3 regions of the Streptomyces viridosporus T7A genome follow, and region 1 is predicted to be linked to each of the others. Evidence: riboswitches for the same ligand, from Rfam matches in the RefSeq annotation. Region 1 holds a riboswitch; each other region holds the start of a gene.
What was found. A riboswitch is a leader RNA that binds a small molecule or an ion and turns the genes downstream of it on or off. The one in region 1 is predicted to bind cyclic di-AMP.
Positions count from the first base shown of each region.

Region 2: linked by a shared signal. The riboswitch ahead of CP969_RS28020 (M23 family metallopeptidase) and the one ahead of CP969_RS23645 (C40 family peptidase) in region 1 are both predicted to bind cyclic di-AMP.
Region 3: linked by a shared signal. The riboswitch ahead of CP969_RS07290 (C40 family peptidase) and the one ahead of CP969_RS23645 (C40 family peptidase) in region 1 are both predicted to bind cyclic di-AMP.

Region 1 covers NZ_CP023700.1:5,069,610-5,074,792, reverse strand. The annotation lists gene pcrA (DNA helicase PcrA) at 1-1,639, opposite strand, end outside; cyclic di-AMP (ydaO/yuaA leader) riboswitch at 1,916-2,073, shown strand; gene CP969_RS23645 (C40 family peptidase) at 2,081-3,268, shown strand; gene CP969_RS23640 (tellurite resistance/C4-dicarboxylate transporter family protein) at 3,354-4,355, shown strand; gene CP969_RS23635 (hypothetical protein) at 4,333-4,686, opposite strand; gene CP969_RS23630 (C40 family peptidase) at 5,156-5,183, shown strand, end outside.
Region 2 covers NZ_CP023700.1:6,069,670-6,074,852, reverse strand. The annotation lists gene CP969_RS28040 (bifunctional acetate--CoA ligase family protein/GNAT family N-acetyltransferase) at 1-389, opposite strand, end outside; gene CP969_RS28030 (HPr family phosphocarrier protein) at 569-850, shown strand; gene CP969_RS28025 (GntR family transcriptional regulator) at 1,081-1,785, opposite strand; gene CP969_RS28020 (M23 family metallopeptidase) at 2,005-2,778, opposite strand; cyclic di-AMP (ydaO/yuaA leader) riboswitch at 2,791-2,956, opposite strand; gene CP969_RS28015 (M16 family metallopeptidase) at 3,158-4,561, opposite strand; gene CP969_RS28010 (M16 family metallopeptidase) at 4,558-5,183, opposite strand, start outside.
Region 3 covers NZ_CP023700.1:1,549,981-1,555,163, forward strand. The annotation lists gene CP969_RS07280 (ATP-dependent Clp protease proteolytic subunit) at 1-589, shown strand, start outside; gene CP969_RS07285 (hypothetical protein) at 597-905, shown strand; cyclic di-AMP (ydaO/yuaA leader) riboswitch at 1,241-1,444, shown strand; gene CP969_RS07290 (C40 family peptidase) at 1,448-1,921, shown strand; gene CP969_RS07295 (ATP-binding protein) at 2,326-2,811, opposite strand; gene CP969_RS07300 (helix-turn-helix domain-containing protein) at 3,023-3,883, shown strand; gene CP969_RS07305 (DUF397 domain-containing protein) at 3,893-4,117, shown strand; gene CP969_RS07310 (8-amino-7-oxononanoate synthase) at 4,278-5,183, opposite strand, start outside.

The DNA of each region.
Region 1 (5,183 bases):
CCTCCATCAGCGTGTTGAACCGCTTCACCGCGTTCACCGACCGCGCGGCCATGCCGTACGCCTCGTCGACGCGGCCGAGGGCCTGCGGGAAGCTGATCCGCTCGCGCTGGGCGAGGGCGTCGATCATGGCTTCCGCCCGGTCGCCGATGCCCCGCTTGGGGACGTTGAGGATGCGTCGCAGCGGCACCGAGTCCTCGGGGTTGGCGAGCACCCGCAGGTAGGCCAGGACGTCCCGGACCTCCTTGCGCTCGTAGAAGCGGACGCCGCCGACGACCTTGTAGGGGAGGCCGACGCGGATGAAGACCTCCTCGAAGACACGGGACTGGGCGTTGGTGCGGTAGAAGACGGCGACGTCGCCCGCCTTGGCCTGCCCCGCGTCCGTGAGGCGGTCTATCTCGTCGGCGACGAACTGGGCCTCGTCGTGCTCGGTGTCGGCCACGTATCCGGTGATCCGCGCGCCGGCGCCGGCGTTGGTCCACAGGTTCTTGGGGCGGCGGGACTCGTTGCGCTCGATGACGGCGTTGGCCGCGCCCAGGATGGTCTGCGTGGAGCGGTAGTTCTGCTCGAGCAGGATCGTCGTCGCGTCCGGGTAGTCCTCCTCGAACTGGAGGATGTTGCGGATCGTCGCGCCGCGGAAGGCGTAGATCGACTGGTCGGCGTCGCCCACCACGCACAGCTCGGCGGGCGCCGTCTCGCCCGCGTTCCCCGGTGCGTCGACGGGCTGCTCGGAGGACCCGACGAGTTCCCTGACCAGGGCGTACTGGGCGTGGTTGGTGTCCTGGTACTCGTCGACGAGAACATGACGGAAGCGGCGGCGGTAGTGCTCGGCGACGTCCGGGAAGGCGCGGAGCAGGTTGACCGTCGTCATGATCAGGTCGTCGAAGTCCAGGGCGTTCGCCTCGCGCAGCCGCGACTGGTACAGGGCGTAGGCCTGGGCGAGGGTCTTCTCGAAGCCGTCCGCGGCCCGGGCGGCGAAGTCCTCCTCGTCGACCAGCTCGTTCTTCAGGTTGCTGATCTTGGCGCTGAAGGACTTGGGCGGGAAGCGCTTGGGGTCGAGGTCCAGGTCGCGGCAGACCAGGGCCATCAGGCGCTTGGAGTCGGCGGCGTCGTAGATCGAGAACGACGAGGTGAAGCCGAGCTTCTTGCTCTCGCGGCGCAGGATGCGCACGCACGCGCTGTGGAAGGTCATCACCCACATCGCGTTCGCGCGCGGCCCGACGAGCTGCTCGACGCGCTCCTTCATCTCGCCGGCGGCCTTGTTGGTGAAGGTGATCGCGAGGATCTGGCCGGGATGGACGCCCCGCTCGGCGAGCAGGTACGCGATGCGGTGCGTGAGCACACGGGTCTTGCCGGAGCCGGCGCCGGCCACGATGAGCAGCGGCGAGCCGGAGTGCACGACGGCGGCGCGCTGGTTGTCGTTCAGCCCCTCCAGGAGGGCGGCGGAGTCCAGCGCCGGGCGCGGGGCGCCGTCGCGGTAGTACGCCTCCCGCTCCGGAGGCACGTCGAACCTCCCGCCGAACAGGTCGTCCGGAACGGGCTCCGGTACGTGCTCGTCCTCGGGCGGCGGCGGGGGCTCGTCCTCGGGGCCCTGCTGGGCCTGGAGGTCGGCCAGGAAGCTTTCGTCAAAGAGGCTGCTCATCGCTCTCCGAGTCTAGGCCGCCTCACCGGTAGCCCGCGGCCACCCGGGGAACATCCCCGAGGTTCCCGGGACCGCCGGCACGCCGTCCCGGCCGCCGCGCCCCGCGCACGCTTCAGAACCGCCGTCTCACCCTGGGTCACACGGCGCGCAAGGTCACGAAAACGTATCGGGCATATCACCCGTCAACCTTCACAGGCGCCACACGAGTTGGCTACGGTGCGGGCAGGCCGCTCGACCCCCACCGGCGAACCTCGCCGGGCCGCGCGGCCTCCGCCGAGTCCGGCACCGCCCCCGCGGCGGCCGGAGCCGGGGACCCAACCGAGACCTTGGGGTGAATCGGCCCACTCCCTCGCGGAGCGGCCGTAGGGCAACCCTTCCGAAGCACCCGCCCGAACCCGACAGCTAACCCGGTAGGCGGAGCACTGGAAGGAGTCGCCTCCCTTGGCGTCGCACCGCAAGTCGCGCACCCCCGGCACGCGCGTGGCAGGCATACGGACCCCCGCCCTCGCCACGGCGGCCCTGACCTCCGTGGCCCTGTTGTCCCAGACGGCGAACGCCGCCCCCTCGGACGACGGGAAGCCGAGTCTGGAGGAGGTCGAGAAGAAGGTCGACGCCCTCTACCGCCAGGCGGAGTCGGCGACCGAGAAGTACAACGCGGCCAAGGAGAAGACCGCGAAGCAGCGCAAGCGCGTCGACACCCTCCTCGACGACGTGGCCCAGCGCGCCCAGAAGCTCAACGAGGCGCGGGAGGAGCTGGGGTCCTACGCCGCCGCCCAGTACCGGACCGGCGCCGGCGTCCCCGACACCGCGACCTTCCTGCTCGCGGACTCGCCGCAGGACTTCTTCGACCAGAACCAGCTGATGGACCGGATGACCGGCCGCCAGAAGGAAGCGGTCGACGCCTACGTCACGCAGCAGTCCGAGACGATGAAGAAGCGCCGGGAGGCCGCCGAGAGCCTCGAGACGCTCACCGAGTCGCAGAACGAGCTGAAGACGGCCAAGGCGACCGTCCAGAAGAAGCTCGCGGACGCGCGCGAACTGCTGTCGAAGCTGACCGCCGAGGAGAAGGCGCGGCTCGCGGAGATCGAGAGGAGGAAGCAGGAGGAGGCCACCCGCAAGGCCGCCGAGCTGGCCCGGCAGCAGGCGGAGCAGCAGAGGGCCCAGGAGGAGGCCCGGGAGGCGGCGGCTCAGCGGGAGAGCGGCACCCCGGACGCGTCCGGGTCCTCCGGTTCGACCGCCTCGCCCTCGTCGTCGGCCGGCTCCTCGTACACCGCCGAGGCAGAGAAGGCCCTCTCCTTCGCCCGCGCGCAGATCGGCAAGCCGTACGTCTGGGGCGCCACCGGCCCGGGCTCCTACGACTGCTCCGGCCTCACCCAGGCCGCCTGGAAGGCCGCCGGCGTCACCCTCCCCCGCACCACCTACGACCAGGTGAACGCCGGCACGAGGGTCCCCGTGTCCCAGGCGCGCCCCGGTGACCTCGTCTTCTTCTACGACGACGTCACCCACGTGGGCCTCTACGTCGGCAACGGCAAGATGATCCACGCCCCCAAGCCCGGCACGTACGTCCGGGAGGAGTCGATCTACTACGACGGCGAGTCCTCGATCCACAGCGTCGTGCGCCCGGCCTGACCGGCGGCGCCGCGCGGTGTTCTTCCGCGCCGCTCCACGCGCATGGCGGTGCGGTGGCCGCCCGGTGGGCTTCTAGCATCTGCGCATGCCCGGTCTCTCCTCCCTCCGCGCCTGGTGGGCGCAGCGTCCGCCGGCGGCCGGTGCCGCCGTGATGGCGACCGGCACCGTGTCGGTGGCCCTGCACCTGGCGGGGCGCGGGCTCCTCTCCCGGATCGTCCTGGTGCTCGCCTGCGCCGCCTGGCTCGGACTGGCCGCGGAGTTCGTCCTGCGACTGCTGCGGGACCGGGCGCGGTGGGTGTCGGAGGCGGGGACACCCGGTGCGCTGACCGCCGTCGCGGCCACGGCCGTGCTGGGCACCGGCTTCGCCGCGCTGGGCCGGCTCGCCCTCGCCGGGGCGCTGCTGGTCCTGGCGGCGGTGCTCTGGCCGGTGCTGCTCGTCCTGGTCGCACGGCGCCGGCGGCCCCGTATGCCGGGATCGGTGTTCCTGGGCTGCGTGGCCACCCAGGGGCTCGCCGTGCTGGGCGCGGCGCTCGCCGCGGCCGAGTCGGCGGCCTGGCTCGCGCGCGTGGCGCTGGTGCTGTTCTGGTTCGGGCTGGTGCTCTACGTCCTCGCCCTGTTCCTCTTCGACCCGTGGCAGGTGGCCGGGGGAGCGGGCGACCACTGGGTCGCGGGCGGGGCGCTCGCCATCTCGGCGCTCGCCGGCGCGAAGCTGCTCGCGGCCGACAGCGCGCGGCTGTACCTGTGGAACGAGGACGACAGCGGCGTCCTGCGCTTCACGACCGTGGCCCTGGTCCTGCTCGACCTGGCCTGGTACGCCGTGCTGCTGATCGCCGAGATCGTGTGGCCGCGGCCGCGCTACGACACGCGGCGCTGGGCGACCGTGTTCCCCCTGGGCATGACCGCGGCGGCGACGCTGTCGGCGGCCACCGCGGTCGGCCTGCCGTGGCTCGAGGGCCTGGGGCACGTGCTGGTGTGGGTCGCGGTCGCCGCCTGGCTGGCGGTCGGCGTCGGAGCGGTCGCCGCCGCGCGGTCCGCGATCACGTCCGCGCCCGTACGGGACGGCGTCAGGTCCACAGCACGGCGATGAAGATGTTCGCCGTGGTCAGCAGCCCGACGAGGCCGAACATGCCCTTGTCCACCTTCTCCTCGTCCCGCTTCACGTAGACCAGGCCGAGGATCACGATCAGCAGGGCCAGCTTCACCCCGATCTTCATGTGGTTCACCGAGTGGTCCTGGGCCTCGTTGAGGCCGACCAGGGCGACACCGGTGACCAGCATCGTCAGCGCGCCGTGCAGCATTGCCGGAGTGAAGCGGGCGGTGCCCTCGCCCATCGCCTTCATCTGGGTGAGGAAGCCGCCGAGCAGCGACGCGATGCCGATGATGTGCAGACCGACGAAGAGGTGGATGAGTACGTCCATGAGTCCGGAGCCTAGTCAGGCCCGCGGCACCGTCCGACACCGGCCCGACCGGCACCGGCACGACGCGGCGTGCCAGGTCAGGACGGTGGCCCGCCCCACGCACGCACCGCATAGCACCACGGTCCTCCTCCCCTTCCCGCATTCGGCACATCGGTCATCGCTCTGCGTGAAGAGGACGGCGCCGGGAGGGGAACGCGGTCACTTACGGTCACCTGCCGGTCCGCTCGCGCCACTTCCGCACAACCCGTCACCGGGGCCGCGCGGGCGGGTCTAGCGTCCTCGACCAGGTGACCGGCTCCCACGCCGTCCGGACCAGGGACGGCGGCCGGACACCCGCGCCGAAAGGGTCCGGCGGCGGGCTGCTCCCCCAGCGCGCCGCCCCGCCGCCGGACCCGCCGGGCCGGCCCCGTCCCGCGCACGGTGGCCGTACGCACGGACCAGGCGGTCGTCGGAGAGGACGGGACCCCGGGTGGCAGCGCACCGCATGGAAAGACCGC
Region 2 (5,183 bases), 1.0 Mb from region 1:
GCGGAGGCGACGCCCCGGCCCTGGTGGGCGTCCTGCACGAGGAAGGCGACCTCGGCCTCGTCGGCCGACGCGGAGGCGGGCGCCCCGTCGGCGCCGATCCGGTCGTAGCGTACGGTGGCGATGAACTCGCCGCCCACGGTGGCGGCGAGTCCCACCCGGTCCACGAAGTCGTGGTGCGTGAAGCGGTGGACGTCCTTGGCGGACAGACGCGGGTAGGGCGCGAAGAAGCGGTAGTACTTCGACTCGTCCGACACCTGCTCGTAGAAGCTGACCAGGCGCTCGGCGTCATCGACGGTGATGGGGCGGATGCGCGCGGTGCCGCCGTCGCGCAGCACCACGTCGGCCTCCCAGTGGGCGGGGTACTCGTGCCGGTCCGACGTGGTCTGCATGGGCCCCAGAGTACGGCTCGCGCACGGCAACGGCGCGAGGCAGTCTGTGGAGGGCGACGCACCGGACCGAGGCCGCGGTCCGGAACCCACCCGGGAGCGGGAGCAGGTGCCACTCCCGGCATGCTTCACGGTATGGGAAACTGGTCTAGACAACCTTGAAAACTGAAGGGCAGCAACACATGGCTGAGCGCCGCGTCAACGTCGGCTGGGCCGAGGGCCTCCACGCCCGCCCCGCCTCCATCTTCGTCCGGGCCGCCACGGCCGCAGGCGTCCCGGTGACGATCGCCAAGGCCGGGGGCGACCCCGTCAACGCCGCCTCCATGCTGGCCGTTCTGGGCCTGGGCGCCCAGGGCGGCGAGGAGATCGTCCTGGCTTCCGAGGCGGAGGGCGCGGACGCCGCCCTGGACCGTCTGGCGAAGCTGGTCGCCGAGGGTCTCGAGGAACTCCCCGAGACCGTCTGAGCGAGTGCCCGACAGCGGCGGAGCCGCGTCGTCCGTTCCGGGCGGCGCGGCTCCGTCGTTTCCCTTCCGGACCGGCGGCCCCGTTTCCGCCTCCGCTTTTCTTCACGGGCATTCGGAAACCCCGGAGGGCACGGCCGCGGGAGAGGTGGCCGCGCATTCTCCGCACCCTCGGAAAAGGGCAGCGGAACAAATCCCTCGCCGATTCCTTCTCTTTTTATACGGCCTTTGTGTTAAGCGCGCAGGCTCGGCGTGTTTACGGGATGTTGCGAGTTCCTCACACGCTCCGCGCGGTCCGTCCGGTCGGCGCCGGAGGCGGAGCGCAGGCGGTGCGCGGCGGTCGCGCGCTCGGCGTGCAGCGCCGTGACGGCCCGCGCGCGCTCGCCGTCGCCGCGTGCCACGGCGTCCGCGATCGCGCCGTGCTCCGTCCAGTGCTCCACCGGGTCGGCGGGTCCCTCGACGGCGTACAGCCAGGCGATCTTGTGCCGCAGTTGGGTCAGCGTCGAGGCCAGCGCCGGGCTGCCGGAGGCCTGGGCGAGCGTCTCGTGGAACCAGCCGCCCAGGGAGCGCAGGTCGTCGCCGGCGCCCCGGCGGGCGCGCTCCTGCCCCAGGCGGACCAGACCGCGCAGCACCTTCACGTGGGCCCCGGTGCGGCGCTGGGCCGCGCGGAGGGCGCCGAGCGGCTCGAGGAGCAGGCGCATCTCCAGCAGGTCGGCGGCCTCCTGCTCGGTGGGCTCCGCGACGCACGCGCCCGCGTGCCGCCGGGTCACCACGAAGCCCTCGGCCTCCAGCGTGCGCAGGGCCTCCCGGACGGGGACGCGGGAGACGCCGTAACGGCGGGCGAGCACTTCCTCCGTGAGCCGGCTGCCGCGCCCGAGGACACCCGCGACGATGTCGTCCCGGATCGCCGTGCACACCGAGTGCGCGGGAATGCGCATGACCGACCTCCGGATCAATTCCCGTGACACGCCGACGATTGACGTGCGTTCCGTGACTCCATTGCACGTGACTCTATTGCAGTCGGCGGGAATTTCCGATGCCGGGCCGGAATCCATGCTTGTTTTTCGGTCGCCCCTTCCCTAGCGACGCCGAAAGCCCCGGCTCGGAAGCCGGGGCCGGGAAGCGGGGGCGCACTCCGTGCCGGAGGCGGACGCGCGTCAGAGGTTCACGCCGTGCGCGCGGAGGTAGGCGACGGGGTCCAGGTCGGATCCGTACTCGGCGCCGGTACGGGCCTCGAAGTGCAGGTGCGCGCCCGTGACGTTGCCGGTGGCGCCGGACAGGCCGATCCGCTGCCCCGCGGTGACCTGCTGTCCCACCGAGACCCCGATGGACGACAGGTGACCGTACTGGGTGTACGTGCCGTCGTGCATCTTGATGACGACCTGGTTGCCGTACGCGCCGCCCCAGCCGGCCTCCACGACGGTGCCCATGCCGACCGACTGGACGGGGGTGCCGCTCGCGGCGTGGAAGTCGACGCCCGTGTGGCTGCCGGAGGACCAGACGGCGCCACCGCTCTTGTAGCCGGTCGAGACGTAGGAGCCGGGGATCGGGGAGACGAAGGTGTTGAGGCGTGCGCGCTCGGCCTCCCGCGCGGCGCGCTCCTCCTCCGCGCGGGCCTCCTCGGCCGCCTCGGCCGCCTTCTCGCGCGCGGCCTCCTCGGCCGCCTTCCGCGCGGCGGTCTCGGCGGCCTCCCGGGCGGCCTCGTGCTGGGCGGCCGCCTGGGCGTCGACCTGGGCGGCGACCTCGTCGCCCAGGGTGATGACGGGGGTGAGGCCGGTCTGCGCGGCGGCGGGTTCGGCGGCGAGCGCGGGGGCCGCGAAGGAGCCGACGACGCCGGTGGTGGTGAGGGCCGCGACGCCCGCCGCGCGGGCGGTGCCGCGCTCGATCCGGCGGGGACGACGGTGCTTCCCGGTGGCGCGGGTGAACGCCATGTGCAGGCTGGTCCTTTCCTTCCCTCTCGCCTACCGGGTTAGCTGACGGGTTCGGAGCAGGAAGGTCTCCTACGGACCCCCTCGCGACACGCGCGGGCGTCCGATTCACCCCAGGGACTGCATGCGGGTCCCCGGCTCCCCCCGGCTCGCGCCGCAGGGGATTCGGCGATGGCTGCCCGGTGCCGCGGGTGCGGCGCACTGCCCGACGAACAGCCCGGAAGACGCTAAGCGGGCGGGCTTTCAATTCCCAACCGGAACCCGGGTTTTGTAGCGCATCCCACAGGGCAGATGGGCAACCTCCACCCCAATTCGGGCATAAGGGGGCCCTGGTGACCCGTGGGTCACCAGGGCCCCGCGCGTGCGCGTCCTCCGCGGCCGCCTACTCGGCCGTCACCACGGCGACGTCACCGATCCCGAGGGCCTCCACGGACGTCCTGATCTGCGCCGCGTCGCCGACGAGGACGGTCACCAGACGGTCCACCGGGAAGGCGTTGACGACCGCGGCGGTCGCCTCCACGGTGCCGGTCGCGGCGAGCTGCCGGTACAGCTCGGCCTGGTAGTCGTCGGGCAGCTGCTGCTCGACCTGGTCGGCCAGGGTGCTCGCGACGGCCGCGGCGGTCTCGTACTTGAGCGGTGCCACGCCCACCAGGTTCTGCACGGCGACGTCCCGCTCCTCGTCGGTGAGTCCCTCCGCGGCGAGCGTGCGCAGCACCGTCCACAGGTCCTGCAGGGCGGGCCCGGTGTTCGGCGTGTCGACGGAGCCGCTGATGGCGAGCATCGCGGCGCCGGCGGCCCCTCCGGAGGAGGAGGGTGCGGTGGACCGGAGGACCTGCCCGAAGGCCCGGACGCCGTAGGTGTAGCCCTTCTCCTCGCGCAGGACGCGGTCCAGGCGGGAGGTGAGGGTGCCGCCGAGGCAGTACGTGCCGAGCACCTGTGCGGGCCACACGCGGTCGTGCCGGTCCGGACCGACCCGGCCGATCAGCAACTGCGTCTGGACGGCGCCCGGACGGTCCACGATCACGACCCGGCCGGTGTCGTCCGCGACCACCGGCGGAACGGGCCGGGGCCGGGCCGGGGAGCCCGTCCAGGCTCCGAGCGTGTCACCGAGCAGCGCGTCCAGGTCGATCCCGGTGAAGTCGCCGACGACCACCGCGGTCGCCGTGGCGGGCCGGACGTGCTTCTCGTAGAAGGCGCGCACGGCCGCGGAGTCGATGCCGGCGACCGTCTCCTCGGTGCCCTGGCGCGGGCGCGACATGCGCGAACTCGCCGGGAACAGCTCCTTGGAGAGTTCCTTGGCGGCCCGGCGGGCGGGGTTGGCCAGCTCGTGCGGGATCTCGTCGAGGCGGTTGCGGACCAGCCGCTCGACCTCGCTGTCGGCGAACGCGGGCGCCCGCAGGGCGTCGGCGACCAGCCCGAGCCCCTTGGCGAGCCGCGAGGCGGGGACCTCCAGGCTCAGCCGGACGCCGGGATGGTCGGCGTGCGCGTCCAGGGTGGCGCCGCAGCGCTCCAGTTCGGCGGCGAACTCCTCGGCGGAGTGCTTGTCGGTGCCCTCGGAGAAGGCCCGCGCCATGACCGTGGCGACACCGTCGAGTCCGGTCGGCTCGGCCTCGAGCGGAGCGTCGAGGAGCACCTCGACGGCGACGACCTGCTGGCCCGGGCGGTGGCAGCGCAGGACGGTCAGGCCGTTGTCGAGCGCGCCGCGCTCGGGGGCCGGGAAGGCCCAGGGCCTGGCCTCGCCCGCCTGCGGCCGGGGGTGGAAGTCCATCGTGGCGAGCTCGGTCACTTCGCCGTCTCCTCGGTCTCGTCGGTGCCGGCGACTGCGGCGGCTTCCTCTGCGTCCTGCGCCTCGGGGGCGACGGGCTCGTAGACGAGCACCGCGCGGTTGTCGGGGCGCAGGCGGGCCTTGGCGACCTCCTGCACCTCCTCCGCCGTCACCTCCAGGACGCGCCGGACGGCGGTCAGGGCGAGCTGCGGGTCGCCGAACAGGACGGCGTACCGGCACAGTTCGTCGGCGCGGCCCGCGACCGTTCCGAGGCGGTCCAGCCACTCGCGCTCCAACTGGGCCTGGGCGCGCTCCATCTCCTCGGCCGTGGGGCCCTGCTCGGCGAACCGGGCGAGCTCCTCGTCGATCGCGGCCTCGATCACCGGTACCTCCACGTCGCCGGACGCCTTCACGTCCAGCCACCCCAGGGAGGGCGCCCCGGCCAGCCGCAGCAGGCCGAACCCGGCCGCCACGGCCGTACGGTCGCGCCGTACCAGCCGGTTGTAGAGCCGCGAGGACTCGCCGCCGCCGAGCACGGTGAGCGCCAGGTCCGCCGCGTCGCACGCGCGCGTGCCGTCCTGCGGCAGCCGGTAGGCGGCCATCAGGGCGCGCGCGGGGACCTCCTCCTCGACGACCTCGCGCA
Region 3 (5,183 bases), 3.5 Mb from region 1:
CACGGCGTCCGGGCACCGGACGACGGATCCGTACGCCAAGCTGCTCCAGGAGCGGATCGTCCTTCTCGGCACCCCGATCGACGAGACCTCCGCGAACGACGTGATGGCCCAGTTCCTGTACCTGGAGCACCGGGCCCCGGACCGGGACATCTCGCTCTACGTCAACTCCCCGGGCGGCTCGTTCCACGCCATGTCGACGATCTACGACACGCTGCGCTTCGTCTCCTGCGACGTGGAGACGGTCTGCCTCGGCCGGGCCGAGGGGACCGCCGCGCTGCTGCTCGCCGCCGGCACCCCGGGCAAGCGGTGCGTGCTGCCCGGCGCCCGCCTGGTGCTCCGTCAGCCCGATCCGTCCGGGCCGCTGGAGGGCCGGGCGAGCGACCTCGCGGCCCGGGCCGAGGAGCTGGGCCGCATCCGGTCCCGGATGGAGGACATGCTCGTCCGGCACGCGGGCCGCACCCCGGAGCAGGCCCGGGCGGACCTCGAGCGGGACACTGTCCTCGACGCACGGGCGGCGGTGGACCACGGCCTGGCGGACCGGATCGTGCCCGACCGCAGGGGCGGGCACCCCGCCGACGACGCGAGGTGAGCCGTCGATGCTGCCCCCGGAACTCCCTCCGCTGCCCGCGCTGACCCGCGCGGAGGCCGAGTTGATCGACCGTTACCTCGAGGTCGTCGACCTGCTCGGCCGCATCAACCCCGCCTCGGACGGTGACACCTACCGCGGCCTGCGCGCCGCGCAGGCACTGGTCGGCAAGGCCGTCGCGCTGCGCGACGCGCTGACCGTGATGCACCGGCGCGGCGAGACCGAACTGCACTCCGCCACGCTGGGCCGGGCCCTGCGGGTGCTGGACGGCGAACGGCGCACGGCCCGGCTCATCCTGCCGCCGACCCCGGGCAGTTGACGCCCACCCCGGTCCGGGCGGCCGTCCCCGGCGAGGGCGCGTCCGGACCGGAGCCGAAACGGACCAAACGGCTTACCCCCATCCGGCGTAGATGCACCTGCTTTTTTCGGGGCGCCGAAGTTGCGCAACACGCGGGGCCAGTGGGCGGAATTGAGCATTCCGACGCTGGTCCGAGGCCTTTCGGGGCTCTTGACAGCGAACCGAACAGGAGACTGTCCACCCGAACGGATGAGTGGTGAGTAACAACACAAATCCCCGGTTCAGTTGGGATTTCGGGCCGGGCATGGGACAAGATCCCTGACTGACGACAAGACCCCGCCGCCGCGGCGGGGCGATCCGGGCGGACGCCGAATCCTGCCGCCGCCCGGATGACCGGTCGACAAGGAGTGGATCGGCAGGAGTGGAGGACCCAAGCACGACGGGTCGCCGGAACGCCAGTTCCGAGCAGCCCTTGGGGTGAAGCCGCACGTGTGCGGCCGGGCCACTTCGCCAGCCCGAATCCGACAGGTCATCCTTCACAGGCGGCTGACGAAGGGTTGCGCATGACTGCGCTCAATCGTGTCCCGTCTCTCATGGCCCGGGCCGGCACGGCCTCGGCCCTCACCCTGGCCGCCGTGGGCGGCTCGATCGTGGTCCCGGGAGCCGCCTCGGACGCGGCCGCCGCGAGCACGGCCACCAAGGCTCTGAACGTCGCCGCTTCCAAGAAGGGAGCGCCGTACCAGTGGGGCGCCACCGGACCGTCCCGGTTCGACTGCTCCGGGCTCACCCTGTACTCGTTCAAGAAGGCGGGCAAGACACTGCCGCGCACCGCCGCACAGCAGTACAACAAGACGAGCCACATCTCCGCCAAGAACCGCAAGGCCGGTGACCTGGTGTTCTTCCACTCGGGCCGCAGCATCTACCACGTCGGCATCTACGCGGGCAACGGCAAGATCTGGCACGCCCCGAAGACCGGGGACGTGGTGCGCCTGCAGAAGATCTGGACCAGCAGCGTCTGGTACGGCCGGGTCAAGTGATCCGCCGGGGGCGGCGGTGCCCCGACGCACCGCCGCCCCACCGGGCGTGACGCGGCCTCAGCCGGTCGCCCGTCACCTCGCCCGTCACCGTACGGGCCGGCATCGCCCCCGCACGCGACGGGACCCCGCCGCGACGAGCCGGCCGAGACTTCGCCGGGCCGTTCCAGAACCGCGGGTCACCCGGGCGGGCGTACGGATCCTCCTCGCCTTCCCGCTGCCGCTCGCGTTCACCTCACGCCCCGGCTCGCCCGGCACGGCGCGGCGCACGATCCCGGAACCACACAACCGGTGCCTCCGGGGCGGAACACCGGCCCACGGCGCCGTGTGGCCCCGCCGGATCGGCCGCGGCCCGTCCGGGCCCTTGCGCCGGCACCTCGCCGACCGTCCCCTCGCCGTGACGGCCCCTACGGTTCCTGCCGACCCGTCGTGACCGGCTCCGCGGCAGGCTCCGCGGTGGGTTCCGCGGCGGGAGGCAGGGTCCACGGCAGTTCGACGGAGACGGTCTTGCCCCCCTCACGCGTGGGGCGGATTCTGAGCCTCCCCCCGCATTCCGCGGTCAGGCAGCGGATGATGACCAGTCCGCGGCCGTTGTCCTGCTGCACCGCGGCGGGCAGCCGTTTGGGGAAACGCGGATGGCTGTCGGTGACACCGACGTGCAGCCGCTCGTCGCGGTCGAGGACCATGTCCACCGTGAAGGTGGGCGACTGCCCGAAGGTGTGCTGCACGGCGTTGGTGGCGAGTTCGGAGACGATCAGCCGGACGGTGTCGGACACGTCCGCGTCCGCCGGCATGCCCCACTCCGCCAGCACGTCCCTCACATGGGCACGGGCCGCGGAGACCGAGGCGGGATCGCTCGGCAGAGTGACGGATGCTTCCAGATGGTCTGCCATGGCGATGTCGTCCCTTTCCCACGGGAGCGCAGTCCGACACGGAGGGGATGGTTCGAGTACGGTCCCGCACTGGTGCTTCGCCGCCAGAGTGCCATCACCGCACGGCGCGGGGCGGCGATCCACCAAGATATGCATATATCTGTCGCCCGAAGCGGTGAACCCTGCGACGGAAGACCGTATCCGGGCGGCTCGGAAGGAGTAAGGAGAGTCCATGCAGCACGGTCCCGCGGTGCGCCGCCGGAAACTGGGCGCCGAACTGCGCACGCTGCGCGCTTCGGCGGGGCTCACCAGCGGCGAGGCGGCCCGGCTGGTGGGCTGGCACCAGTCGAAGGTGAGCCGCATCGAGACCGGCACGAGCGGAGTGAAACCGGCCGATGTCCGCTCGCTGCTCGACGCCTACGGCGTGACCGATCCGCAGCTGCGGGAACTGCTGCTGATGCTGTCGGGTTCCGGTGACGGCGACGGCCGTCACCACTGGTGGCACGCCTACCGCGGCGTCCTGCCGCCGACCTACCGGGACTTCATCAGCCTGGAGTCCCAGGCGAGCGCGATGCGCACCCTGGAGACCACGGTGATCCCCGGGCTGCTGCAGACGCCGGAGTACGCGCGGGCGGTGACCCAGGCCGCGCTGGAGGGCGCTTCGGAGGAGCGGCTGGACGCCCTGGTGGAGGTGCGGTTGGCCCGGCAGGACGTGCTGCGGGCGGACCCTCCGCTGGAGTTGAGCGCGGTCCTGGACGAGGCGGTGCTGCGCCGGGAGGTCGGGGGCCCCGGCGTGATGACCCGCCAGCTGGCGCGGCTGGTCGAGGCGGCCCGGCTGCCCCAGGTGCGGTTGCAGGTCCTGCCGTTCAGCGCGGGGGCGCACATCGGTGTCACCGGCCCTTTCGTCATTTTCTCATTTTTGCGCACTTCTGATCTGGACGTGGTTGTTCTCGACCACTTGACGAGTAGCCTCCACCTGGAGCGGAAAGAAGACCTCCGGGCCTACTCGGAGGCCTTCAACGCCCTTTCGATCCACGCCCTTTCACCCGAGGACTCGTTGGATTTCATCGCCGGTACAGCCGCCGGCGCGTAAGGAGGCACGATGCCTGCACCGCCTCGGACCCTTCCTTCCGGTTTCGACCCGCACGGTGTGCGGTGGCTGCGCAGCAGTTACAGCACGGGCGCGAACAACTGCGTCGAGACGGCCCGGCCGGCCTCCGGCCCCCTGGCCGGACTGCTCGCCGTGCGCGACTCCAAGACTCCGGCCGGGCCCGTGCTGCTCTTCTCCCCCGGCAGCTGGACGGAGTTCGTGACCGCGGTCCGCTGACCACCGACCGGACCGACCCGTCCGTCCGGAGGGACCTGCTGAACCGGACAGCACCCGACCGATCCGACCCGTAGTCCGCCCGACCACTCGACCGACCACTCGACCGACCATTCGACCGACGATCCCCTCATCGGGCGACGCACGGCCGTGCCACGCCGACTCATGGCCGCGTTTCGCCGATCACCCGTACAGCGCGTTCGATCTCCGCCCCGGACAGGTCCGCGCGGGCGGTCAGCCTGAGCCGTGAGATGCCGTCGGGCACGGAAGGAGGACGGAAGCAGCCCACGGACAGGCCGGCCGCCCGGCAGTCGGCCGCCCATCGCACGGCCTGCTCCGGGGAGGGAGCGCGCACGGAGACGACCGCGGCGTGCGGCCGCACCGCTTCCAGGCCCGCGGTCGTCAGCCGGGTGTGCAGCTCGCGCGCCACCTCGCCCGCCCGTGCCGCGCGCCCGGGTTCGCGGCGCAGCAGCCGCAGCGCCGCGAGGGCCGCCCCCGCCGCCGCGGGGGCCAGACCCGTGTCGAAGATGAACGTCCGTGCCGCGTTGACCAGGTGCTCGATCACCCGGGCCGGGCCGAGCACCGCTCCGCCCTGGCTGCCGAGCGACTTGGACAGCGTGACCGTCACGACGACGTCCTCGGCGCCCGCGAGCCCCGCCGCGTGCGGGGCGCCCCGGCCGCCGTCGCCCAGCACGCCGAGGCCGTGGGCGTCGTCGAGCACCAGACCCGCGCCGTGCTCCCGGCACGCCTCGGCCAGCGCGGTGAGCGGGGCGGCGTCCCCGTCCACCGAGAACACCGTGTCGGACACCGCCACGGCGGGTCCGTCGTGCGCGCCCAGCGCCTTGCGCACCGCGTCGGGGTCGGCGTGCGCGGCGACCTGTGTCGTACCGCGGGCCAGCCGGCAACCGTCGATGAGCGAGGCGTGGTTGCCCGCGTCGGAGACGATCAGGGAGCCGTGCGGGGCCAGCGCGGTGACCGCGGCGAGGTTGGCCGCGTAGCCGGAGGAGAAGACCAGGGCCGCCTCGAAGCCGCAGAAGCCGGCCAGCTCGCGCTCCAGCTCGGCGTGGAG